2 regions of the Massilia sp. BGA-UO-ETr-WB1 genome follow, and region 1 is predicted to be linked to the other one. Evidence: predicted binding sites of a transcription regulator. Region 1 holds the regulator's gene; the other holds the start of a gene.
What was found. The regulator HrcA, encoded in region 1, represses chaperone genes, less so after heat shock. The targets are predictions, from matches to a motif close to TTAGCACTCNNNNNNNNNGAGTGCTAA.
Positions count from the first base shown of each region.

Region 2: a site for HrcA is predicted at 5,142-5,168, ahead of rpoH (RNA polymerase sigma factor RpoH). Genes of this name have one in related genera too.

Region 1 is NZ_JCAQOT010000021.1:637,108-644,587, forward strand. Features, by position in the region: gene AC56DV_RS07545 (VOC family protein) at 1-22, shown strand, start outside; gene AC56DV_RS07550 (class I SAM-dependent methyltransferase) at 62-835, shown strand; gene AC56DV_RS07555 (ParD-like family protein) at 894-1,136, shown strand; gene map (type I methionyl aminopeptidase) at 1,129-1,920, shown strand; gene AC56DV_RS07565 (barstar family protein) at 2,025-2,351, opposite strand; gene AC56DV_RS07570 (ExbD/TolR family protein) at 2,351-2,773, opposite strand; gene AC56DV_RS07575 (MotA/TolQ/ExbB proton channel family protein) at 2,783-3,454, opposite strand; gene dapB (4-hydroxy-tetrahydrodipicolinate reductase) at 3,457-4,263, opposite strand; gene AC56DV_RS07585 (outer membrane protein assembly factor BamE) at 4,276-4,881, opposite strand; gene fur (ferric iron uptake transcriptional regulator) at 5,003-5,431, shown strand; gene hrcA (heat-inducible transcriptional repressor HrcA) at 5,442-6,458, opposite strand; gene AC56DV_RS07600 (HAD family hydrolase) at 6,496-7,215, opposite strand; gene AC56DV_RS07605 (metallophosphoesterase family protein) at 7,333-7,480, shown strand, end outside.
Region 2 is NZ_JCAQOT010000026.1:767,311-774,790, reverse strand. Features, by position in the region: gene AC56DV_RS25820 (ArsR/SmtB family transcription factor) at 1-187, opposite strand, end outside; gene AC56DV_RS25815 (cytochrome P450) at 265-1,377, shown strand; gene AC56DV_RS25810 (antibiotic biosynthesis monooxygenase family protein) at 1,374-1,730, shown strand; gene ggt (gamma-glutamyltransferase) at 1,742-3,496, opposite strand; gene AC56DV_RS25800 (hypothetical protein) at 3,527-3,970, opposite strand; gene rpoH (RNA polymerase sigma factor RpoH) at 4,117-5,016, opposite strand; gene ftsX (permease-like cell division protein FtsX) at 5,337-6,251, opposite strand; gene AC56DV_RS25785 (cell division ATP-binding protein FtsE) at 6,248-6,931, opposite strand; gene ftsY (signal recognition particle-docking protein FtsY) at 6,956-7,480, opposite strand, start outside.

The DNA.
Region 1 (7,480 bases):
CAAGGCCGAGGACGTGCGCTAAGCGGCTATAATTGCGTCTTTCGCAATACACGCCCCCGCCATGACCTCTGCGCAAGACCAAAGCGACATCGCCTTCCTGCAAACCAATGCCCGGGCGATACGCGCCGCCGGTCTGGATTTCTGGCACCTCGATCAGACCATCAATCTGCACAACTACGTGCGCATTGCCAACGAAGTCGCAGCCCAGCTCCCCGACCGCGCCCACATTCTCGACTGGGGCTGCGGCTGGGGCCAGATGAGCTGGCTGCTGCGCCGGCGCGCGCTGCAGGTCACCTCCTTCGAGCTGGGTCCGGACGACATGAAGCTGCCGGACATTCCGCTGTGCGAAGGCCTGCACGTGGTGCGCACCCAGCACCCCACCCTGCTGCCCTTCCCGGACCAGCAACTGGACGCGGTGCTGAGCTGCGGCGTGCTGGAGCACGTGGACGAATACAGCGAGGCGGGCAACGAGAAGAAGTCGCTGCGCGAAATCGCCCGCATCCTGCGCCCCGGCGGCAAGCTGCTGATTTACCAGCTGCCGCAGCGGGCCGCATGGCAGGAAGCCATCGTGCGGCGGCTCAAGCTGGGCTATTCGCACCCGCGCCGCTATACCGGCGAAGAAATCACCGCCCTGCTCGGCGAGGCCGGCTTCGACGTGCAGCGCCTGCGGCGCGCCAACCTGGTGCCGAAAAACCTGACCGGCATGCCCGCTGCGGTGCGCCGCATCTACAGCATCTTCAGCCTGCCGCTGATGCGGCTGGACCACTACGCCTGCCACATTCCGCTGCTGAACCGCATCGCCGGCGTCATGGAAATCACTGCTGTCCGGCGCTAAAGCAAAAGTTCATGGTAATATACGTTTCATATACAAACCATATATTAAACGGAACACCATGGGCATAGTAAAAATCTCCGACCAGATGCACGAGAACCTGCGGGTGGCAAGCGGCGCGCTGAGCCGCTCCATCAACGCGCAGGCCGAACACTGGCTGCGCATCGGCATGCTGGCCGAAACCAATCCCGAGCTGCGCTACAGCGACATCTGCCAGATGCTGCTGCGCGCCGCCGCGCAGGACGGCCCCACGCTGGCCGACGCCATCGGCGCCCCCATCGAGGAGCGCCGGCACCATGCGTAAGAAAAAGCCTAACGACATCCTCATCAAGAGCCCCGATCAGATCGCCCAGGCGCGCGTGGCGGCGCAGCTGGCGGCCGACGTGCTGACCATGATCGGCCCGCACATCAAGGCCGGCGTCACCACGGAAGAGCTGGACAAGATCTGCAACGACTACATCGTCAAGGAGCAGCAGGTGATCCCGGCCAACGTGGGCTACGGCGGCTTCCCGGCCACCGTGTGCACCTCGGTGAACGAAGTGATCTGCCACGGCATCCCCTCGCCCAAGCGCGTGCTGCGCGACGGCGACATCATCAACATCGACGTGGCCGTCATCAAGGACGGCTGGCACGGCGACACCAGCCGCATGTACTACGTGGGCCAGCCCAGCAAGCAGGCCGAGCGGCTGGTGGACGTGACGTACAAATCGATGTGGGCCGGCATCCGCGCGGTGAAGCCGGGCGCCACGCTGGGCGACGTCGGCCACGCGATCCAGACCGTGGCCGAAGCGGCGGGCTACAGCGTGGTACGCGACTACTGCGGCCACGGCATCGGGCTGGTGTACCACGAGGACCTGGAAGTGCGCCACTACGGCAAGCCGGGCACCGGCGTGGTGCTGCAGCCGGGCATGCTGTTCACCATCGAACCGATGATCAACGCCGGCAAGCCGCAAACGCGCGAACTGCCGGACGGCTGGACCGTCGTCACCGCCGACCGCTCGCTGTCCGCGCAGTGGGAGCATATGGTGACGGTGACCGAGACCGGGTTCGAGGTGCTGACCTTGGCGCCGGGCGAGCAACCGCAATAAGCTAAGCGCCCCCCTGCCACTTTTGCGGCGGCGGGCGCGATTTGCGGGCATAGTCGACCAGGTCTTCGCAAGAACGATTCAATTGCCGCGCAGCAACCTCAACACTACTTCAGGGTCAGCTTGAGGGCGGGCTTTTCGCCGTAGTCTTCATAGCGCTCGTTGATGCCGCCGATGCAGAAAGTGACTTCTTCGAGGATGTCCGGCACTGCCGCTTGCATGGCGGCGGCGTCCTTGATGACGACCTCCAGCACCTCGTTCGGCTTCAGGTGGAATTTGGTCATGCCGTCTTCGTCGCGCACATAGCTCAGGCAGTCGATCCACGCGTCCATGGTGTTGCCGTAGCTGTCAGGGAAGCCGAAGGCGGCCTTGCATTCGGCGTGGAAGCTGTCGAAATCCTTGATCGCTGCGCCGTTCAGTTCTGCGGTAGCCATTATTTTTTTTCCTTCGGGTCGGTAACGAAACCCATCTTGCTCAGGCCGCGCGTTTGCGCGGCCGCCATCACTTGCGCCACCACTTCGTAGCGGGTGTCCTTGTCGGCCCGCAGCTGCAGCTCGGGCTGTACTTCCAGCCTGGCCGCTTCGTCCAGGCGCTGCTCGAGCACGGCCTGGGCGACCGCTTCATTGTTCCAGTAAATCTTGCCGGCGCCGTCGATGGCCACCGTCACCGTGGCCGGCTGCTGCTGCGACTGCTGCGCCTGCGCCTTGGGCAGGTCCAGCTTGACCGCGCTGGTGAAGGCGGGCGCGCCCAGGATGAAGATCACCAGCAACACCAGCATCACGTCCACCATGGGCGTGACGTTGATGTCGGACATCGCTTCCTTCTGCCGGTGGTGGTTGAACGCGCCGAAGGCCATGGCGGTTCCTTAGCGGGCTTTGGTCAGGTAGGCGTGCAGGTCGTGCGCGAACGCGTCCAGTTCGGACAGGGTGAGGCGGTTGACGCGGTTGAATCCATTGTAGGCCAGCACCGCGGGGATCGCCACCATGAGGCCGATGCCGGTCATGATCAGCGCCTCGCCGACCGGGCCGGCGATCTTGTCGATCTGCACCGTGCCATGGCTGGAGACGGCCGACAGCGCATGGTAAATGCCCCACACCGTGCCCAGCAGGCCGACGAAGGGCGCGGTGGAGCCGATCGAGGCCAGCAGCGTCAGCCCGCTTTCCAGCTTGATGGTGGAACGGTGGATGGCGCCGCGCAGCACGCGCGTGACCTGCTCGGCGTGGTCCATCTCGCCCGCCAGGGTGCGCTGGTTGACCACGTCCACCTGCGCCGCGCCTTGCTGCGCCAGCGGCAGGTAGATGCGTTCCGGGTCGGCCGCTTCCAGCGCGGCCACGCCGTCGCCCATGGTGGGCGCGTTCCAGAAGGTTTCCACCGCGCCTGCGCTGCGCCGCACCCGCCACGAGGCAAACGCCTTGGACAGGATGAAGTACCAGCTCACCAGCGACATCGCCAGCAGCACGTAAGCCACCGCGTGGCTCAGCGCATCGCCCTGTTCCCAGTAGCGGGCCAGGCTGAAGTGGTTCTCCAGGTCGCCCATCGTCAGTTCAGCGACAGCACGTCATTCATGTCGAACAAGCCCACGGACTTGTCGGCCAGGAAGCGCGCGGCGCGCACCGAACCGTTGGCGTAGGACACGCGGCTGCTGGATTTGTGGCTGATCTCGATGCGCTCGCCGTCCGCCGCGAACAGCACGGTGTGGTCGCCGATGATGTCGCCGCCGCGGATGGTGGCAAAGCCGATGGAAGACGGGTCGCGCGGACCGGTCACGCCTTCGCGCGCGTAGACCGCGCAATCCTTCAGGTCGCGGCCCAGCGCCTCGGCCACCACTTCGCCCATCTTCAGCGCGGTGCCGGACGGCGCGTCCACCTTGTGGCGGTGGTGCGCTTCGATGATTTCGATGTCGTAGCCGGTGTTCAGGTTCTTGGCGGCCAGTTGCAGCAGCTTCAGGGTGACGTTGACGCCCACGCTCATGTTGGGCGCGAACACGATGGCGGTTTTCTTGGCCGCCTCGGCGATGGCGGCCTTGCCGGCCTCGTCGAAGCCGGTGGTGCCGATCACCATCTTGATGCCGTGCTCGGCGCAGTACGCCAGGTGTTCCAGCGTGCCTTCCGGGCGGGTGAAGTCGATCAGCACCTGCGCGCCGGCCAGGCCCTTGGCCAGGTCCGCTTCGATGGCCACCCCGGCCGGCTTGCCGGAGAAGGCGGCCGCGTCCTGGCCCAGGCTGGGCGAACCGGCCCGGTCCAGCGCGCCGGACAGGCGCACTTCCGGCGTGCCCTGCACGGCTTCGATCAGCATGCGGCCCATGCGGCCGCTCGCGCCCGCGATTGCAATGTTCAGTTCAGTCATGCTCGGTCCTTCTTACTTCGATTCGATTTTCGGCGTCACGGGCACGGGTGCGGCGGCGCCCGAGTCGGTGCCGGCCGGCAGCGGCGCGGTGCCGGGCGAGACGCCCTTGTTCTGCTCCTTCAGCGCCTGCTTGGCGGTCTTGGGCGGGCCGGCGATCAGCGCGATGTACTCCTGCTCGGTAGGCAGGTTGCCGCCTTCGAAGCGGTCGACCTTGCCTTCCTTGAAGTAGACCACCACGGTGCTGTCGATGGTTTCGCCATTGCCACGGGCCAGGCGGAACGGGTAGTCCCAGCGCTCGGCGTGGAAGATGTCCTGCAAGAGCGGCGTGCCGAGGATGAAGCGGACCTGGTCGCGCGTCATGCCCGGTTTCAGTTGCTGCAGCATTTCCTGGGAAATGAAGTTGCCCTGCTGGATGTCCGGACGGTAGGGCGAGAAGAACCACATGAACTTCTGCAGTTGCGAAATGCTGCGGACCTGGGCGCCTTTGCCGGCCACCACCGCGTTGTCTTCGACTTTCAGGTCAGCCTTCTTTTCGCCCAGCGTGCTGAGCGAGGCGCAGCCGGAAACGGCCAGCGCAAGGCAAATCGCGCCCGCCGCGAGGGGCGTGCGGCGTTTCATAGTGTGCAACATGGACTGCGGTATAGCCTGGGTGATGCGCATAAATGACCTCAAATCGATTGAGCGGAAGTGCCAAAACACTATATGATAAAGCACATTGTCCCACACACGAGTAAGAAACATGAGCAACAACCCAACCGACCTGAAGGCAAGCGGCCTGAAAGCGACTCTGCCGCGCCTGAAGATCCTCGACATCTTCCAGAATAGCCCGGTGCGCCACCTGACTGCGGAGGATGTTTACAAGATCCTGCTGGCGGACAATATGGATGTTGGCCTGGCAACGGTATACCGTGTGCTGACCCAGTTCGAGCAGGCCGGCCTGCTGAACCGCAACCACTTCGAAACCGGCAAAGCCATTTTCGAGCTGAACGCCGGTTCGCACCACGACCACCTGGTGTGCCTGGACTGTGGCCGGGTGGAAGAATTCTTCGACGAGGAAATCGAGCACCGCCAGCAAAACATCGCCGAAGCGCGCGGCTTCAAGATCGCCGAGCACGCGCTGGCCATCTACGGCAACTGCGTCAAGACGGCCTGCCCGCACAAGCCGTGATGTTGGCGGCCTAGTGGTTGCTCAAGGCGTTTGACAGGAGCTTGGCGGTGATGTCCACGATAGGGATGACCCGCTCGTAAGCCATGCGCGTCGGCCCGATCACACCCAGCGTGCCGACGATCTTGCCGTTCGCTTCATACGGCGCCGTCACCACGCTCATCTCGTCCATCGGCACCAGGTGCGATTCGCCGCCGATATAAATCTGCACGCCGGAAGCCTTGCTCGACACGTCGAGCAGCTGCATCAGCCCGGTCTTCTGCTCGAACATGTCGAACATCTGGCGCAGCGACGTCATGTTGGACGACAGGTCGCTCACCGACAGCAGGTTGCGCTCGCCGGCGATCACCATGTCGTCCGCGCTGTCGGCCATGGCTTCGCTGCCGGCCTCCACCGCCTGCTGCATCAATCGCCCCATGTCGGTCTGCAGCTGGCGCAGCTCGCCCTGCATGCGCCCGCGCACTTCCTCCAGCGCCAGGCCGCTGTAATGCTGGTTGATGTAGTTGGCCGACTGCACCAGCTGGGCCGGCGTGTAGTCGACGTCGGTCAGCAGCATGCGGTTCTGCACGTCGCCGGCCGGGCTGACGATCACCAGCAGGATGCGTTTTTCCGACAGGCGCAGGAATTCAATCTGCTGGAACACCGACTCGTGGCGCGGCGCCATCACCACCCCGGCGAACTGGGACAGCGAGGACAGCATCTGCGCCGCGTTGGCGATCAGCTTTTGCGGCTGCTGGCTGGGCAGGCGCATGCGCGCTTCCACCGAGCTCTCGTCGATGTGCTGCACGGTCAGCAGGGTGTCGACGAAGATGCGGTAGCCGCGCGGCGTGGGGATGCGGCCGGCCGAGGTGTGCGGGCTGGCCACGTAGCCCAGCTCCTCCAGGTCCGCCATGATGTTGCGGATGGTGGCCGGGGACAGCTCCAGTCCCGAAATTTTCGACAGCGCGCGCGAGCCTACCGGCTGGCCGTCGGCAATGTAGCGCTCCACGAGCGCCTTGAGCAGGGTTTGGGCACGAATATCGAGTTGCATGGGCTTATTATGCACGCAGACGCACGCCGGCAGTATATCAATCTGCCAGCTGGTTCTCCAGCCAGTCCAGAAGTTCGTCGAATGTGGCGCAGACCGCGTCCGGCGCGATGCCGTGCGCCTCGGCCTCCAGCAGCGCCGCGCTGCCGCGCCGGTTCATCCACACCGCGCGCAGGCCGGCGCGCTGGGCGCCCTCCACGTCCAGTTTCAAATCGTCGCCGACATACACCGCCGCCGACGGCGGCACGTTCAGCGCCCGGCACGCCTCCAGGAAAATGGCCGGGTCCGGCTTGGCGCTGCCGAAGTGGGCGGCCGCCAGCGACACCTTGAAATGGTGGGCCATGCCGACAACTTCAAGATCCGCGTTGCCGTTGGTGATGGTGCCCAGCACCAGGCGCTCCTTCAGCTTGAGCAGGCCGGGCAGCACGTCGTCGTACAGCTGGACGGCGTTGCGCGCGGCCGAGAAGTGGCGCATGGCGCCGTCCAGGTGGCGCTCGTCCTCGCCCAGCTCGGCGAACGCGGCTTGCAGGCCGGCGCGGCGCAGGCTGGCCAGGTCCACGTGCAACTCGGGGCGCTCGGCCAGCAGCGCCATGCGGCGCGCGCGCAGCTCGTCGATGGAAAATTGCTGCGCCACCCGCGGCGCGTGCTCGGCCAGCCAGGCGTGCAGGGTCACTTCGGCCTGGGCGATCACGGGGGCGATCGGCCACAGCGTGTCGTCCAGGTCGAACAGGATGGCTTTCAGGGGCGTGCGGGCAGTCATGCCGGTATTGTCGCACGGCTGCGCCGGCACGGGGAGCTTCGGCGGGCGCGTACCGGGGGGCGCGCAGGGCATGCGCAGCGCATGTAAAATTGGCGAATTGTCCACATGGAGTCCGCTTTGTCCAAACTGCCCGCCTTGCGCGCCCTGCCCCCGGCCATTCGGGTCCCACTGGCCTCGCTGGCCTCGTTGGCCCCCCTGGTCCTGCTGGCGGCCTGCGCCACCCGGCCCCCGGCGGCCAGCCCGGCACGGCCGTCCCCGGCCAGCG
Region 2 (7,480 bases), on a different contig from region 1:
GCTGCACCAGCTGTTCTTCCTTCAGGCGCGCCAGGTGGGCGCTGGCGGTGGACGGGCTGACTTCGGCCACCACGGACAACTCGGTGCTGGTGCGCGCGTGGCCGTCCAGCAGGCAGCACAGCATGCGGGCGCGTGCCGGCTCGGCGATGGCGCCGGCGATGCGGGCGAGGTGGTTGTCTGCATCCATGGTTCGGCCTTGAACGAATTGTGGTGGGATCTTTTTCAGGATACTGCACACCATCGACATATGCAAAGGGGAGCACAATGGACGCCATCGCAGCGGCAACGCACGCCGATCCGTATCCGTATTACGCTGAACTGGCCGCGCGGCAGGGGCTGTTTTTTGACGAGAGCCTGAAGCTGTGGGTTGCGGCCAGCGCGGCCGACGTGGGCGCGGTGCTGGGGCATGCCGGCTTGCGCGTGCGGCCTGCCGCCGAACCGGTGCCGGCGGCCATCGCGGGCGGCAGCGCGGGGCAGGTGTTCGGCGCGCTGGTGCGCATGAATGACGGCGAGCGCCACGCGGCGCCGAAGCTGGTCTTGCAGCGCGCGCTGGCGGGGCTGGACTTGGCGGCCGTCCATGCCCGCGCGGGCAGTGTGGCGGCCGCCGGCACGCGCCGGGCGCTCGGGCCGGCGGCGCTGTCGGCATGGATGCTGGCGGTGCCGGTGCAGACCGTCGCCAGCCTGTTGGGCTTCCGGGACGCGCAGCTGCCGCAGGTGGCGGCGTGGATGGGCCGGTTCGTGGCCTGCCTGTCGCCGCTCAGCAGCGCGGAGCAGATCGCGCAGTCGCACGGCGCGGCGCTGGCGCTGCTGGACAGCTTCAAGGCCATGCTGCAGGCGTCGGCGCCGCCGGAAGGCAGCCTGCTCGCGGCGGTGCTGAGCGAAGCCGATGCGGCGGGGTGGAACAGCGCCAACGCCATCCTGGCGAACCTGGTTGGCCTGCTGTCGCAAACCTATGAAGCCACGGCTGGGCTGATCGGCAACAGCATCGTGGCCGCGATACGCGAACCGGCCAAGGCGGCGCTGCCGGCCGCCGCGCTGGTGGCGCACGTGATGCGCGACGACCCGCCGATCCAGAACACGCGCCGCTTTGCCGCGGAGGACGTCGGCATAGGCGGCGCGCGCATCGAAGCAGGACAGGCGATACTGGTGCTGCTGGCCGCCGCGTCGCGGCAGCGCATGCAGCAAGGACAGCAGGAAGGCTATGGCTACGGCCTTGGCGCCCACGCCTGCCCCGGCCAGGCGCTGTCGCAAACCATCGCCGCCGCCGCGCTGGAGGCGCTGCTGCAAGACGGCCCGCTGGCGCCCATGGCGTGGCGCTACCGGCCCTCGGTGAACGCCCGCATTCCCGAATTCATTGAAGCGAAGGAGACCGCATGATCGCCGTGATATTCGAAGTCTGGCCCAAGGCCGAGCACAAGCAGGAATACCTCGACATCGCCGCCAGCCTGCGGCCGCTGCTGGAGCAGGTGGACGGCTTCATCTCGATTGAACGCTTTCAGAGCCTGAGCCAGCCCGGCAAGCTGCTGTCGCTATCGTTCTTCCACGACGAGGCGGCCATAGCGCAATGGCGCCAATTGGAAGCGCACCGCGCCGCGCAATCGGCGGGACGCGGCGCCATCTTTGAAGACTACCGCCTGCGCATCGCGGGCGTGGTGCGCGACTACGGCATGAACGAACGCGCGCAAGCGCCGGCCGACAGCCGGGCGCGCCACGCCGCCGCGCAGGCATAGCGCCGCTGCGTTCAGTGCCCCTTGCGCTGCACCAGCGCGCTGCCCACGCCGTGGCGCTTGCCCTCGCTGACGGCGGTTACCGTGCCGTCCTGGTTGAACAGCAGCGCGTTGGCGGCGCCGATCTCCTCCGGCGCGGGGCTCCATTGCTGGCCGTACTTTTCCAGCGCTTTGGCGGCGTCGCTGCCGCCGAAGCCCGGCTCGATGTCGGTCACGGCGTTATTGCGCTGGGACAGGCGCGGCGCGTCCAGCGCCTGGTCCATGCTCATGCCCAGGTCGACGTGGTTGACGATGGTCTGCAGTACCGTGGTGATGATGGTGGAGCCGCCCGGGCTGCCGATCGAGAACGCCGGCTTGCCGTTCCTGAACGCCAGCGTCGGCGACATGCTGCTGCGCGGACGCTTGCCCGCTTCCGGCACGTTGGGGTGCGGGCCGCTGAAGTCGAAGTCCGTCATCTCGTTATTCAGCAGGAAGCCGTAGCCCGGCACAGTGATGCCGCTGCCGCCCCAGGATTCGATGGTGAAGGTGTAGGAGACGATGTTGCCGTCCTTGTCCGACACGGTCAGGTGCGTGGTGTGCGCGCCCTCGGCCAGCAGCTTGGCGTTGGCCGGGCGCAGCGGCACGCTCTGGTCGTTCTGGAACGGGTAGGGATCGCCCGCGTCGGCGCGCGCGGCGGCGCGCGTCGGATTGATCAGCTCGCGCCTGCGTGCGGCGTAGTCCTTGCTCATCAGGCCTTGCACCGGCGCTTCCAGGTACTCTGGGTCGGCCAGGTAGGCGTTGCGGTCGGCGAAGGCCAGGCGGCTCGCTTCCAGGTACAGGTGCTCCACCTTGTCGCGCGGCATGGACTTCAGGTCGTAGCCTTCCAGGATGTTGAGCGCCTCGGCCACTGCCACGCCGCCGCTGCTGGGCAGGGGCATGCCGTAGAGGTCGTAGCCGCGATAGCTCGAGCGCAGCGGCTGGCGGATGCGGGCCTCGTAGTTGGCCAGGTCGGCCATGGTCATGGCGCCGGCGCGCACCTTGCCGCCCGGATTGTTCACGGTGTCGACGATGGCGCGCCCGATCTTGCCTTCGTAAAAGACCTTGATGCCGCCCGCCGCCAGCTCGCGGTACGCCCTGGCCAGGTCCGGATTGCGCAGCAGGCTGCCTTCCGGCAGCGCCTTGCCGTCCCTCAGGTAGAGCTTGGCCGTGGCCGGGAACAGCTGGAACTTGCCCTCGTTGGACGCCACCAGGCGGGAGAAATTGGCGTTCACCCGGAAACCGTCGGCCGCCACCTTGATGGCCGGCTGCAGCACCTTCTTCAGCGGCATGGAGCCGTAGCGGTCCAGCGCCTCGTGCCAGCCGCGCACCGTGCCCGGCACCCCGACCGACATGCCGCTGGCCACGGTCTGCTCGAAGTCCAGTTCCTTGCCGTCCTGCTGGAACACGGTGGGCTTGAAATTGGCGGGCGCCGTTTCGCGGTGGTCGATGGTGATCACGCGCTTGTCCTTGGCCAGGTAAATCATCATGAAGCCGCCGCCGCCGATGCCGCAGCTGAACGGATCGGTCACGCCCAAGGTGGCGGCGGCCGCCACCGCCGCGTCGACCGCGTTGCCGCCCTGGTTCAGGATGGCCATGGCCGACTGGCTGGCCTGTTCGCTGATGGTGGCGACCGCGCCGCCGGTGCCGGTCGCGACCGGGCCTTTGGCCCAGGCGGCCGGCGCCACGGCGATGCTGATGAGGATGGAGGAAACAAGCAGGGAAGGGAGGGCGCGGCGGTGTGGCGAAGTCATGGGCTCTCTTTAGGTGGCTAAGCTTGGTGGCTAGGAAATATCCACCCTCAAGCTTACCCGATAAGTTGGCGCTGGAGCATGGAGCGCGGGCGGATCCGGCGGTTCCAGTCCGGTCAGCGTGAAGCGCAGGCCCTGCTGCAGGGCGGTATTGCTACCGCCCGGCATTTTCTCCGCCAGCACGAAGTTGCTGGCGGTGCCGTTGTTGGTCAGCACGAAGCTGTAGCTGATATACCCTTCCCAGACGCACACGGCGCCAGTCTTGCAGCGGCTGTCGTTGATGCGTTCCAGTTTCAGCGTGGCGGTGGGCGTGAGCGCCACGCTCTGGCCCGCCGTCAAGGTATAGGTGGCGCTGGTGCGCTTGGGCGCCGGCGGCGGTGTAGTACCCCCGCCGCCGTTCTGCGCCACCACGCTGCACGCGGCGACAATGCCGAAGCCGGCAAAGCAGGTAAGAAGGCTGATGATTCTGAGCTGCATATTCGTTCTCCTGTCTGGATTAAAATATTAGCTAAAACACATCAATTGCGGCGCACGCTTGCCCATCTGAACATTACGATAACGCAAAATGGGGTCAGGGTTAATTAATAATTAACCCTGACCCCATTTGTCGGTAAAGCAATTTTTTACACGTAGGCGGCGAGCGCGCCTTTCATTTTTTTCAGCGCGGCCGCTTCGATCTGGCGGATGCGCTCGGCCGAGACGCCGAATTCGTCGGCCAGCGTGTGCAAGGTGGCGCCCGAGCCGTCGTCGTTGGCCAGCCAGCGCGCTTCGACGATGCGGCGCGAACGCGGATCGAGCTTGCCCAGCGCCGTTTCCAGGCCTTCCGAATGCAAACGCGTCACTTGCTCGGCTTCCAGCACGCGGGTCGGCTCGCTTTGCTCGGAGGACAGGTAGGCGATAGGCGCGAACTTGTCGTCTTCGTCGTCGGTCGGCGATTCCAGCGCGATGTCGCGGCCGCTCAAGCGCGTTTCCATTTCGATCACTTCTTCGCGCTTGACGTCCAGCAGCTTGGCCAGCTGGTCGATCTGGGCCGGCGACATGGCGTCCAGGCCGGTCTTGTGGCTGCGCAGGTTGAAGAACAGCTTGCGCTGGGCCTTGGTGGTGGCCACTTTGACCAGGCGCCAGTTCTTCAGGATGTATTCGTGGATTTCAGCCTTGATCCAGTGCATGGCGTACGACACCAGGCGCACGCCCTGGTCGGCGTCGAAACGCTTGACGGCTTTCATCAGGCCGATATTGCCTTCCTGGATCAGGTCGGCGTGCGGCAGGCCGTAGCCCAGGTAACCGCGGGCGATCGACACCACCAGGCGCAGGTGCGACAGCACCAGCTCCTGCGCGGCGCCCAGGTCGTTGTTGTCCTTGAGGCTGCGGCCCAGGCGTTTTTCGTCTTCAGGCGTGAGCATAGGCAGGCGGTTCACCGCCGAAATGTAGGCGTCCAGGTTGCCCAGGTTGCCAGTGAATCCCAGTCCCAGTGCCATGGCATTTTTATTGGCGGGTACCAATGCGGCAGGTGCGGTCATCATAGTCATTTTTCTTTCCTCGCTCGTCGAACACGGAATGTTTCGGATTCTTGCATCTTGCAGGATACGTCTTAAACTCAGCTTAATCTTGCTTTTGAGCATTGGTTAAGGTATCGGTTGGACATATATTAGCACTCTCGATCGATGAGTGCCAATCGCCAGATTCAATGACCCTGATAGTGGTAATGCTATGGGAAGATTCTATTCGATGGCTTTTGACAAAGGCGAGGCAAACCGGATTGTGTTTGCGAAACGTCAATGGGAACAGGATAGCGGACGGGGGCGGCGGGCACTGTGCGCGAACGCACGCTGCCCGCCGGCGCTCAGTTGAGGCGGGCCAGGTGGCGCTGCACGGACAGCAGCGCGCCGACCAGGCCCAGCGCGGCGGACACGGCCAGCAGGCCGGCCATGGGCAGCGGCGCGAGCACGCCCAGCTGGAATTCGGATGCGTACAGGCGGGCGAACTCGGCAATGGCCTTGTTCAGCGGCTGCAGCGCCAGCGCCACCGCGCCCAGCGCCACGCCGCCGGCGCACAGGCCCAGCAGGGCGCCGGTGTAATAGAAGGGGCGGTGGATGAAGGTGTCGGTGGCGCCGATCAGCTTGGACACCAGGATTTCCTCGCGCTGCGTCAGCACCTGCAGGCGGATGGTGTTGAACACCACCGCCACCACCACCGTGCCCAGGGTGACGGCCAGCAGCAGCAGGGCCAGCTTGAGGATGCCGATCAGCGCGGCCAGGCGCTTGACCCAGGCCGAGTCGATCTGCACCGTGTCCACGCCGGGCAGGGCGCGCATCTGTTCGGCCAGCAGGTCCACGTCCAGGCCGGCTGCGGCGCTGCGGAAGGCGTCCAGCTTGACGATGTAGCTGTCCGGCAGCGGGTTTTCGCCCAGGGTGGCGATCACATCCGACAGGCCGCTCTTGCCTTTCAGGTTGTCCAGCGCCTTTTCGCGCGGCACGAAAATGATCTTGGCGTCCTTCATCAGTTCGCGCAGCGGCGTGGCCAGCGCGGCCGATTGCTCGCGCGGCACATCCTGCTTCATGAACAGGCTGATTTCGGGATCGACCGACATCTGTTCGGACAGCGGGCGCACATTGTCCAGCAGGGTCAGGCCCATGAAGGGCAGCGCCAGGGCGATGGCCACCACCAGGATGTTGAACAGGAAACTGCCGGGCGCCTTGCGCAGGTGCACCAGCGCGGCGCCCAGCGCGAAGCCGTGTTGACGGAACCAGCTGCTCATGCGGCCACCTCTTGCTCGGATGCATCGCTGACGCTGTGCAGCTGTCCCTGTTTCAGATGGATCACGCGCGCCGCGCCGGCCAGCACCTGGTCGTCGTGGGTGGAGATCAAACAGGTCACGCCCACCGAGTGGAAGGCGCGCAGCGCGTCCAGCACGCGGTCGGCGCTGGCGCGGTCCAGGTTGGCGGTCGGTTCGTCGGCCAGGATGATTTGCGGCCGGTTGACGATGGCGCGCGCGATCGACACGCGCTGCTGTTCGCCGCCGGACAGGGCCAGCGGCGAAGCGCCGGCGCGGTCGCCCAGGCCCACCTTGTCGAGCGCGGCGCGGGCGCGCTGTTCGGCTTGCGCGCGCGGCTGGCCGGTCACCATCAGCGGCATCATCACGTTGGCCAGGATAGAGCGGTCGGTCAGCAGGCGCTGCTCCTGGAAGATCAGGCCCAGGTTGCGGCGCAAAAAGGGCACGCCGGCCGGTTTCAGCTTGCCGATGTCCTGGCCGTTGACGATCACCTTGCCCGAGCTGGGGCGCTCCATGGCGGCGATCATTTTCAGCAGGGTGGACTTGCCGGCGCCGGACGGGCCGGCCAGGAACACCAGTTCGCCCTTGTTGACGGTGAGCGACACGTCGCGCAGCGCGGTGGCGTCGGCCGAGTATTGTTTGCTAACGTGCTGGAATTCAATCATGGGCGGGGGCCGTCCTTATATCGTTTAGCCGAGCAAGGCTTCGACAAATTCCGTGGCGTTGAACGGCTGCAAGTCTTCGATGCGCTCGCCGATGCCGATGAAGTACACCGGCACCGGGCGCACGCGGGCAATCGCGGCGATGACGCCGCCCTTGGCGGTGCCGTCCAGCTTTGTGATGATCAGGCCGCTCAGCTGCAGCGCGTCGTCGAAGGCTTTCACCTGCGCCAGCGCGTTCTGGCCGGTGTTGCCGTCGATAACCAGCAGGGTTTCGTGCGGCGCGCCTTCCAGGCCCTTGCCCAGCACGCGCTTGACCTTTTTCAGCTCTTCCATCAGGTGCAGCTGGGTCGGCAGGCGGCCGGCGGTGTCGATCATCACCACGTCGATGCCCTTGGCCTTGGCCGACTGCACCGCGTCGTAGGACACGGCGGCCGGGTCGCCGGACTCTTGCGAGATGACGGTGACGTTGTTGCGCTGGCCCCACACCATCAGCTGCTCGCGCGCGGCGGCGCGGAAGGTGTCGCCGGCGGCCAGCAGCACGGACTGGCCGTG